3 linked regions of the Kaistia algarum genome follow. The protein of the gene in region 2 interacts with the protein of the main gene of each other region in a pairwise test. Links are inferred from orthologs where the notes say so. Each region holds a gene or a part of one and is shown on either strand. Other genes may lie near its edges. The genes, in order: OSH05_RS24155, dnaQ and dnaE.

Region 1 (3,059 bases), on a different replicon or contig from region 2:
AGCGTGAACAGCGCGTCGACCGATTCGCTGCTCCGCAGCAAGGCATCGTCGCCGCGCAGCAGGAAGATGCGCGCGGAAGGGTCGGCGAGTGTAGCGGCAAGCGTCGATTCGTTGCGCGCTTCGCTGCGGCGTTCGAGACGGTTGCCAGAAAAGCCGGTCAGGGTGCTCGGCTCCGGCGTCGGCAGGCGGGAAAAAACGGAACGGGTCATTGCGCGTGGTGATCGAGAGGGGCGGGTCAAGCGCCGGCAGGCCGGCCGATTCCCTTGGGGGCGGCCATTACGCCACAGAGCGTTCCTCGGCGATAGTCCCGTGCCGCGCGAGGGGGCTTGCCTTCGTCGCGCCAAAAGACGATATGTGCGGCGGGAGGTTGGTGGTGGACGTACCACTCGCCAACCGGGTCAGGTCCGGAAGGAAGCAGCCCCAACGAGCCAGGCACGGGTCGCGTGCCAGCCTCCCACTTTTCCCCTATCGTCTCCGCGCGTGCCGCCCATCTGGGCGGGCGTTGCCGCATGAGAGGATTTATCCTCGCGCTTTGCGGCCGATCGCGGATATATCCATCAGCGAACAGGGCGACGGACCGGCGATGGATGGCGGCGATCAGATAAGCGGGACGACGACTGGCGCTGGCGGCGCCTATCGTGTCCTTGCGCGCAAATACCGGCCGAAGAGCTTCGACGACCTCGTCGGCCAGGAGCCGATGGTCCGCACGCTGACGAACGCGTTCGAAACCGGGCGGATCGCGCAGGCCTATATGCTGACGGGCGTGCGCGGCGTCGGCAAGACGACGACTGCGCGCATCCTCGCCCGTGGCCTCAACTACAAGACCGAGACGATCGATCGGCCGACCATCGAAATGCCCGTGCTTGGCGTCCATTGCGCCGAGATCATGGAAGGGCGCCATGTCGACGTGATCGAGATGGACGCGGCCTCCAATAACGGCATCGACAATATCCGCGAGATCATCGAGGCAGTTCGCTACAAGCCGGTTACGGCCCGCTACAAGGTCTATATCCTCGACGAAGTGCACATGCTCTCCGGCGCCGCCTTCAACGGCCTGTTGAAGACGCTGGAGGAGCCGCCGGAGCATGTGAAGTTCATCTTCGCCACCACCGAGATCCGCAAGGTGCCGGTCACGGTGCTGTCGCGCTGCCAGCGTTTCGATCTGCGCCGCATCGAATCGGGCCAGCTCATCGGCTTGCTCTCCTCGATCACGCAGAAGGAGAACGTCGAGATCGACGGCGAGGCGCTCGCCATGATCGCGCGCGCCGCCGAGGGCTCGGCTCGCGATTCGCTGTCGCTGCTCGACCAGGCCATCGCTCATGGTGCCGGCGCGATCCGCGCCGAGGATGTGCGCGCCATGCTCGGCCTCGCCGACCGGGCCCGCATCGTCGATCTCTTCGAGGCGCTGATGGCCGGCCGTACCGCCGAGGCGCTGAGTCTTCTGAAACATCAATACGATATCGGCGCCGATCCTTCCGTCGTGCTTCAGGACCTCGCCGCCTTCACCCATATGGTGACGCGCTTCAAGGTCGTGCCGGACCCTTCCGATCAGGCAGCCTTGCCCGAATCGGAGCGCCAGCGGGCGGCTGCTTTTGCGGCAGCTCTTTCGCTTCGCGTGCTGTCGCGCGCCTGGCAGATGCTGATCAAGGGCATCGATGAGGTCGCGACCTCAAGCCGGCCTCTCGCCGCCGCCGACATGGTGCTGATCCGCATCGCCCATGTCGCCGATATGCCGACACCGGACGAGGCGCTGCGGCTGCTGAAGTCTGGCGCCGCCCTTCCCGCATCGGCGCCGGCGAGCCCGGCGCCCGCCGCGTCGTTGCCTTCGGGTCCGACGGCTAGTGCCCGCACCGGCAATGGCGGGCTTCGGCCCCTGCCGGCGGTCGAGGCCTTTGCAGCGCCCGATCCCGCGCCGCAGCCGGTCCCCACGCCGAGCGCCAAGGCGGAGCCGGCGATTCGCTTTCAGCGTTTTGACGATCTGGTCGCCTATGTCGGCATGAAGCGCGACGTTCCGTTGAAGCTCGCCCTCGAGACGCAGGTGCGGGTCATCCGGTTCGATTCCACATTGCTCGAATTCGAGCCGGTCGATGGAGCCGGGCGGGGTCTCGCGGCCGAGATCATGAGGAAGGTCAGCGACTGGACCGATACTCGTTTCAGCGTCGTGGTTGGCAAAGGCGCGACGGAGCCGACCATCGCCGAGGCGCGGGCGGCCATGAAGCTGAAGGCGCGCAGCGATGCGCGCTCGGATCCCTTGGTCGCGGCCGTTTTGGCGCGGTTCCCCGGCGCCGAGATCGTCGACGTGCAGATTCGGTCGGAGGAGGGCGCGGACGCGATCCTGCCGCCTGCCAACATCCCGGCGACCGAGAACCCCGACGAAGCGCCGGAAGCCGGCGAAGATTGAACTTTCAGAACGACAAGAGGAGCGAAGGCCTATGAGCGATTTCCTGGGCATGATGAAGAAGGCCAAGGAACTGCAGTCCAAAATGCAGGATATGCAGGCCGAAGTCGCAACCATCGAGGTCGATGGCGCCTCCGGTGCCGGGCTCGTCCAGATCACCATGACCGCCAAGGGCGACCTCCGGAAGCTCACGATCGACCCCTCCCTGATGAAGCCGGACGAGGTCGAGATTCTGGAGGACCTGATCATCGCCGCCCATGCCGACGCGCGGGCGAAGGCCGAGAAGGCGATGGCCGACAAGATGCAGGCGCTGACCGGCGGCCTCGGCCTGCCGCCAGGCCTCAAGCTGCCGTTCTGAGGCGCTTCCCGCCACCATGGCCCGTTCCGTCCTTGGACCCGAGATCGAGCGGCTGATCCAGCTTCTCGCCAAGCTGCCCGGCCTCGGACCGCGATCGGCGCGGCGCGCCGCGCTGGCGCTGATCAAGAAGAAGGAGCAACTGCTGGTCCCGCTCGCGGGCGCGATGAATGTTGCGGCCGAGCGGGTCAAGGTCTGCTCTGTCTGCGGCAATATCGATACCGTTGACCCCTGCTCGATCTGCACCGATCCCGAGCGCGATGGCCGCATTCTCATCGTCGTCGAGGATGTCTCGGATCTCTGGGC
Region 2 (3,096 bases):
ACCGTCGAAGACTTCGCGGCCGAGCAAGGGCTTGAGCGCCTTGCGGTCGCCGCGCGCGAAAGCGGTTACGATCAGCTCGTACGCGGTGCGGGCGCCGTCGAGGAACTGCCCGGGATCGAAGTTGCGGTCGGCGAGCAGGATGGCGCCAAGGCCGATCGCCGCCGGCGAGCCGGCTGTGGCCACCGCCGCGATGCGCTCATCCGCAGCCACAGCTGCGGGAGCGCCCTCGGGCCGCGGCAGCGACACGACATTGCCGCCGTCCTGCCCCGCGCCGCCAACCGGCTGCGCGTCGATCGCCTTGCCGTCATCCGGCTTTTCGGCATTCTTGTTGCGCCTTGAGAATGGATCGAAAGAAGGTCGCTCCGTGCCCGTGCGCTGGCCCAGCACGCTTCTGAGCTTGAAGAAGATCACGACCGCGAGGACGAGGAATATCAGCGTGTAGATATCAAAGCTCATGCCGATGGCATCCTGTCCCAATTCGGTAGCGCCGCTAGACCCGGTCGCGCATGACCTTAACCTATATCTGGTCATGGTCGATCGCCGATCCAAGAGCGTCAAGCTCTCAAGCCCGATGAAGGGCGGTGCTGTCAAGCCGTCGCGCGCCGGAGCCCCCCTCGCGCTTGTGTCGCCGGTTCGGAAGTGTTAGCGAGCCGTCCGAAAGCGGACGATCGAATTCCGCCAGTCGACAGGAGCGCCATGCCATGGCCGATATCAATGAAGACGGCGCGCAGCCGAACCTCACGGTCCTTATCCAGTACGTAAAGGACCTGTCGTTCGAGAACCCCGGAGCACCGCGTTCGCTCGGTCCGCGCAGGCAGGCTCCGAACATCAATATCGGCATCAACGTCTCGGCGAACCCGCTGGACGAGGAGGATTTCGAAATCGAACTCCGCCTTGAGGGCCGCGCCACCGACGGCGATCAGGTCCTCTTCGTGGCCGAGCTGCTTTATGCTGGCGTGTTCCGCATCACGAATGTGCCGAAGGAAAACCTTCCGCCGCTGCTGATGATCGAGTGCCCGCGGCTGCTGTTCCCGTTCGCTCGTCAGATCCTCGCCGACCTGACGCGCAATGGTGGCTTCCCGCCGCTGCTTATCGATCCGGTCGATTTCACCGCGTTGTATCGCCAGCGCCTGATGGAATTCGCCCAGACGCAGCCTTCTGGCCGCCCTAGCTGATCACTCCGCCTCTGCCGCCGCATAGCGGCTCCAGAGTGCGTCCTTGATCTTCCCAACAAAGGCCTCGTGCGCGGCGAACTCTTCCTCGTTGCCGCGCGGGGCGAGCGGCGCAGGCCGCACCAGCGGCCGTCGCACGGCCGACCCGGCGATGCCGGAGCTTGTCGTCCTCTCCTCCGCCCTCACCAGAACCAGATCCGGCTGGCGCCCGCCGATCAGCTCGATATAGACCTCCGCCAGCAGTTCGGCGTCGAGCAGGCCGCCATGCAGCGTACGCTTCGACGTATCGATGCCGTAGCGCGAGCAGAGCGCATCCAGCGAGTTCGGCCCGGCAGGATGCTTGCGACGCGCCAGCATCAGCGTGTCGATCACGCGGTCCGGCGGGATCGGCGGACGCGAGAGCCGCGCGAATTCCGCATTGATGAAGCTGATATCGAAGGTCGCATTGTGAGCGATCAACGTCGCGCCCTCTATGAAGGCGATGAAATCGTCGACCACATCGCGAAACAGCGGCTTGTCGGCGAGGAATTCGTCCGAGAGGCCATGAACGCGAAATGCCTCGACCGGCATCGAGCGCTCGGGATTGACATAGACGTGATAGCTCCGGCCCGTGGGGATGTGGTTGAGCAGCTCGATGCCGCCGATCTCGACCAGCCGGTCGCCTTTCAACGGCTCGAGGCCGGTGGTTTCGGTGTCGAAAACGATCTCGCGCAAATTCGTTCTTCCTTTTGCCGCTGTTATCCTGCGGCGTCGCCTTCGGCCGTACAAGCCTCGAGGGCGTTCATCCCCTGACACCTCGCGCCGCTGCGCTGGCAGCCAGCGCGCGCAGGATGTCGTCCACCTGGCGTTCGGCCGCTTCCAGCGCCCCGCCCGTATCGACGACGAAATGCGCGCGCCCGCGTTTCTCCGCATCGGGCATTTGCCGCGCCAGGATTGCGTCCCGCTTCGCCGAGCTCATGCCGGGACGAGCCAGGACGCGGGCGCGCTGGATCTGCGATGGAGCCGAGGCCACCACCACGACGTCGACGCGCGTCTCGCCGCCGGTCTCCAACAGCAGCGGAATGTCGAGCACAGCGAAGGCATGCCCGGCGCCCCGGACTTTCGCCAGCCATTCCGCCTGCCCGGCCCGCACCAGAGGATGGACGATCGCTTCCAGCTCGGCCAGCGCCGCTGGCCGCCGGGCGATTTCGGCCGAGAGGAGCGCGCGGTCGACGGCTCCATCACGAATGGCGTCCGGAAACACCTGCCCAACCGGATCGACGGCGGCGCCGCGATAGAGGGCGTGGACCATGGCATCGGCGTCGAGCAAAGGGGCGCCTCGCGCCGCGAAAAAACGGCCGAGCGTCGACTTGCCCATGCCGATCGAGCCGGTAAGGCCGATGGTGATCATCGGGATTCCATGTCGGCGAGCACAAGCTGCCGGAGTTCCTCCGTCACCTCGGGACGTGTACCGAACCAGCGCTCGAAGCCGGGCGCCGCCTGATGCAACAGCATGCCGAGGCCGTCGACCGTGGCAAGGCCGCGCTGGCGTGCCTTGGCGAGCAGCGGCGTCACCAGCGGAACATAGACGATGTCGGTGACGAGAAGTTCGTCGGGCGCCGGCTCGAGATCGATCTCCAGCGGCGGCTCGCCCTCCATGCCGAGGGATGTGGTGTTGACCAGAATGGACGCCGAAGGCAGCAGCGCCGGCAGATCCTCCCAGCCCGCCGCCCGGACGGCGGCGCCGAATCGCTCCGCGAGCGCTTCCGCGCGAGCGCGGGTGCGGTTCACGACATGAATCGGCGCGAAGCCCCGCTCGCGCAGCGACCAGATGACCGCCCTTGCGCCGCCGCCGGCTCCCAGCACGATCGCCGGACCGCCGCGTCCACCGAAGTCCGATGCGCTCTGGTCGAGATTGGCGAGGAAGCCCGGCGCATCGGTGTTG
Region 3 (4,168 bases), on a different replicon or contig from region 2:
CTGTTGCTGGTCGGGCTGGTGCTCGCTCTGTTCCTGGCCGCGGCGCTGATCCTGCCACCTTCCGAAATCGCCGAAGGGGAGAGCCTTCGCCGCTATTTCGAGGCTGACGGCCGCTGGAGCCTCATCGCGGTGGCCGTCTTCAATGGTCTTGCCCTCCTCATCAACCTTCTCTTCTGGGGCACGCCCGTCCTTTCGGCGGCGACGTTTCTCAACCTCGCGCTCGGCCTGCTGCCGATCCTGGTCTTTGCCGGCTCCCGGCGCGTCCAGATGCTTGGCACGGTGCTCTATGTGCCGGTCGGTCTCTATGCCGCGGCGCAATTGCTGCCGACGAGCTATTGAGGCCGCCTAGACCAGTTCGACATGCTCAATGCCACCGACCGCGCGCAGCGCGCTGGCCAGTTGCGGTGATAGCGCGTAGCGGCCCGGGAGTTGGACCTCGACTTCGCGCTGGCCGCCATCCAGCAGCAGGACGAGGCTGACATCGCCGTCGCCGCCGCGCGGCAGATGGCGGTCGAGGCTTGGCAGCGGCGCCTCGCCGCGCAGGAAGACGCGCAATTGCTTCAGCCCCGTCGCCATGGCGTCGAGCGGCTTGACCGAGACGATGCGCACGCTGATGCCCTCCGGCCGATCCTCGGCGGCAACCTGCACGACTACCGAGAGGCCGGGCTCCAGCACGTCGCGAAACTCGTTCAGCGCCTCGGAAAAGAGGATCGCCTCGAACTGTCCGGTCGGGTCGGAGAACTGGACGATGCCCATCCGGTTGCCGGTCTTGGTCTTGCGCTCCTGCCGCGCCGTCACCGTACCGGCGAGACGCCCTGCAGCGGCGCCGCGATGCACGGCCTCGGAAAAATCGGCCCAGTTCTGGACGCGCAGCCGCTTCAGCACCGGGGCATATTCATCGAGCGGATGCGCCGACAGATAGAAGCCGACCACCGCGAATTCACGCTGCAGCTTTTCCGCCGGGAGCCAGGGCTCGGCCGGCGCGAGAACGAGCTTCTCGGCTTCCCCCCCGCCCCCGCCGAACAATTCATCCTGCCCGAGCGCGGCGCCCTCGACGCGGCGGGCGCCGAGGCCCATGATCCGGTCGACGCCGGCCGTGACGCGGGCGCGGTCGGGCTCCAGATCGTCGAGCGCGCCGGCCGCGATGAGGCTTTCCAGCGTGCGCTTGTTGAGGATCTTCGGGTTGATGCGGGCGGCGAAATCCGACAAGTCACGGAACGGCCGCTCGGCCCGCGCCTCGACCAGATGCTCGACCGCCTGCGCACCCACACCCTTCACCGCGGCCAGCGAATAGAGGATGCGGCCCGCCTCGACGTCGAAGACGGCGCCCGATCGGTTTACCGACGGCAGATCGACCTTGATGCCGAGCCGCATCGCATCGCGGCGGAAATCATTGACCTTGTCGGTGTTGCCCATGTCGAGAGTCATCGACGCGGCAAGGAACTCGGTCGGATAGTTCGCCTTCAGATAGGCCGTCTGATAGGCGACCAGCGCATAGGCCGCTGCGTGGCTCTTGTTGAAGCCGTAATCGGCAAACTTCGCCAGCAGATCGAAGATCATGTCGGCGTGGTCCTGGGTCAGGCCCTCGCGAACCGCGCCCTCGACGAAGCGGGCGCGCTGCGCATCCATCTCCGCCTTAATCTTCTTGCCCATGGCGCGGCGCAGCAGATCGGCTTCGCCGAGCGAATAGCCGGAGAGAATCTGCGCGATCTGCATCACCTGTTCCTGGTAGATGATGACGCCGTGCGTCTCCTTCAGCACCATTTCCAGCTTGGGGTGAAGGTAATCCGGCTTCTCCTCGCCATGCTTGCGCGCATTATAGACCGGGATATTGTCCATCGGACCGGGGCGATAGAGCGCGACGAGGGCGATGATGTCCTCGAAACGGTCCGGCTTCATGCCGACCAGCGCCTTGCGCATGCCCTGGCTTTCCAGCTGGAACACGCCCACCGTCTCGCCGCGCTGGAGCATCTCATAGGTCGGCTTGTCGTCGAGCGGCAAAGCCGAAAGATCGAGTCCAATCCCGCGCTTGGCGACGAGTTTTACAGCGGTTTCGAGGACCGTCAGCGTCTTCAGGCCGAGGAAGTCGAACTTGACCAGGCCGGCGCTTTCGACCCATTTCATGTTGAACTGGGTGACCGGCATGTTCGAGCGCGGATCCCGGTAGAGCGGCACCAGCGCGTCGAGCCTTCGGTCGCCGATCACGATGCCGGCGGCGTGGGTCGAGGCATGGCGATAGAGGCCCTCGAGCTTCTGCGCCATGTCGAGCAGGCGCGCCACGATCGGTTCCTCATCGCGGGCGGCGCGCAGGCGCGGCTCGTCCTCGATCGCCTTGTCGAGCGAAACCGGATTGGCCGGATTCTGCGGCACCAATTTGCACAGCCGATCGACCTGGCCATAGGGCATCTGCAGCACGCGGCCGACGTCGCGCAGCACGGCACGCGCCTGGAGCGTTCCAAACGTGATGATCTGCGCGACCTGATCGCGGCCATATTTCTGCTGGACGTAGTCGATGACCTCGTCGCGCCGGTCCTGGCAGAAGTCGATGTCGAAATCCGGCATCGAGACGCGCTCGGGATTGAGGAAGCGCTCGAACAGCAAGGCGAAGCGCATCGGGTCGAGATCGGTAATGGTCAGCGACCAGGCGACCAGCGAGCCGGCGCCCGAGCCACGCCCCGGGCCGACGGGAATCCCCTGCGATTTCGCCCATTGGATGAAGTCGGCGACGATGAGGAAATAGCCCGGAAACTTCATCTTCTCGATGACCGAGAGCTCGAATTCGAGCCGGTCCCGATAATCCTTGTCCGAGAGGCCCGGCGCGAGGCCGTGGCGCTCGAGCCGACGATCCAGACCGCCGCGCGCGGCCAGCCGCAGCGCCTCGATCTCCGCGGCCTCGGCCGCCTCCGGCTCGGCATCGGCGCCAGCGAAGCGCGGCAGGATCGGCTTGCGCTTCATCGGCCGGTAGCGGCATCGCATCGCGATCTCGACCGAATTCGCCGTCGCCTCAGGCAGATCGGCAAACAGCGCGATCATCTCGGCGCGGGTCTTGAAATAATGCTCCGCCGTCAGCCGGCGGCGCTTCTCCTCGGCGATCACAGCGCCCTCGGCGATCGCGATCAGCGCGTCATGCGCCTCATAGTCGCCCCGCGCCGGGAAAAACGCTTCGTTGGTCGCGACCAGCGGCAGGCCCATGCCATAGGCGAGCGTCAGAAGTTCGCTCTCATGGCGCGCCTCGTCCGGCGTGCCGTGGCGCTGTAATTCGACATAGAGGCGGTCGCCGAACAAAGCAGCGAGGCGGGAAAGACGCTCGCCGGCAAAAGCGCCCTGCCCGGCACGGATCGCCTGGTCGACCGGCCCGTTGGCGCCGCCGGTCAGCACGATCAACCCCTCACTTGCCGCCTCCAGCGCGGCAAAGGAGATATTCGGCTTGTCGATCGCCTCGCTCTCCATGAAGGAAAGCGAAACCAGACGGACGAGGTTCCAATAGCCCGCCTCGCTGGCGGCGATCAGCACGAGATCGGCAAGTTGCCGCCCGGCAGAGGCGCCGCGCCGCCCCGGCTCGAAGCCATCGTCAAAGGCGACAGCCATCTGGCAGCCGATGATCGGCTGAATGCCGATCTCGACCATCTTTTCCGAGAATTCCAGCGCACCGAAGAGATTGCCGGTATCGGTCAGCGCCAGGGCCGGCATCTGGTCGGCAAGCGCCAGCTTGGTCAGCTTCTTGAGAGGCAGCGCCCCTTCGAGCAGCGAATAGGCCGAATGGACGCGAAGATGCACGAAGCCGACCTTCGATACGATCCCGGCCCGCTCCGCACTGCCCATGGCTCGTCTCCCGCCGCGCCCGCCCGACTCGGGGGCCGCCTAGTGCCCCATTCTCCCGCCCAGACGCTCCATAGTCCACGGCCAACGCCGTGGCCCATCGTCGCCTGTGGAGAACGGAAGACGCAGCTCAGACGAGGCGGGCGACGAGATCCGACCAGAGCGTAACGGTCGCCACAAACGAAGCGAGAACGACGAGAGCGGCGGCATCGCGAAGCAAGATCGACATCGGCTTATCCCCTGAATTCACATCGATATCCCCATATGTTCATGTTTTGTTCTTTTCGTCAACAGCCGGGATTTAGGGGTAGTGTCTCAGTTTGGAATTCTAGTAGACTCGCGCTATAGT

Evidence for each region.
Region 1: the proteins of dnaQ (region 2) and OSH05_RS24155 interact in binary tests that used the Escherichia coli proteins (3 or more experiments, as listed by UniProt). The link is inferred for Kaistia algarum from one-to-one orthologs.
Region 3: the proteins of dnaQ (region 2) and dnaE interact in binary tests that used the Escherichia coli proteins (3 or more experiments, as listed by UniProt). The link is inferred for Kaistia algarum from one-to-one orthologs.

Annotation. Positions count from the first base shown.
Region 1 is NZ_JAPKNJ010000005.1:37,242-40,300, reverse strand. The notes cover bases 81-2,992. They hold OSH05_RS24155 (DNA polymerase III subunit gamma/tau), read left to right. Parts: upstream 81-583; coding sequence 584-2,401; downstream 2,402-2,992. Other genes in these bases: recR (recombination mediator RecR), read left to right, coding at 2,773-2,992; OSH05_RS24150 (YbaB/EbfC family nucleoid-associated protein), read left to right, coding at 2,433-2,756; nudC (NAD(+) diphosphatase), read right to left, coding at 81-209. In the rest of the region: more of nudC, read right to left, coding at 1-80; more of recR, read left to right, coding at 2,993-3,059. UniProt on the Escherichia coli protein: Part of the beta sliding clamp loading complex, which hydrolyzes ATP to load the beta clamp onto primed DNA to form the DNA replication pre-initiation complex.
Region 2 is NZ_JAPKNJ010000001.1:2,058,463-2,061,558, forward strand. What follows is about bases 32-2,980. They hold dnaQ (DNA polymerase III subunit epsilon), read right to left. Parts: upstream 1,887-2,980; coding sequence 1,176-1,886; downstream 32-1,175. Other genes in these bases: OSH05_RS09995 (Tim44/TimA family putative adaptor protein), read right to left, coding at 32-456; secB (protein-export chaperone SecB), read left to right, coding at 702-1,175; coaE (dephospho-CoA kinase), read right to left, coding at 1,954-2,562; OSH05_RS10015 (shikimate dehydrogenase), read right to left, coding at 2,559-2,980. Also shown: more of OSH05_RS09995, read right to left, coding at 1-31; more of OSH05_RS10015, read right to left, coding at 2,981-3,096. UniProt on the Escherichia coli protein: DNA polymerase III is a complex, multichain enzyme responsible for most of the replicative synthesis in bacteria. The epsilon subunit contain the editing function and is a proofreading 3'-5' exonuclease.
Region 3 is NZ_JAPKNJ010000002.1:886,310-890,477, forward strand. What follows is about bases 146-4,166. They hold dnaE (DNA polymerase III subunit alpha), read right to left. Parts: upstream 3,823-4,166; coding sequence 346-3,822; downstream 146-345. Other genes in these bases: OSH05_RS17385 (hypothetical protein), read left to right, coding at 146-339. Outside these bases: more of OSH05_RS17385, read left to right, coding at 1-145. UniProt on the Escherichia coli protein: DNA polymerase III is a complex, multichain enzyme responsible for most of the replicative synthesis in bacteria. This DNA polymerase also exhibits 3' to 5' exonuclease activity. The alpha chain is the DNA polymerase catalytic subunit.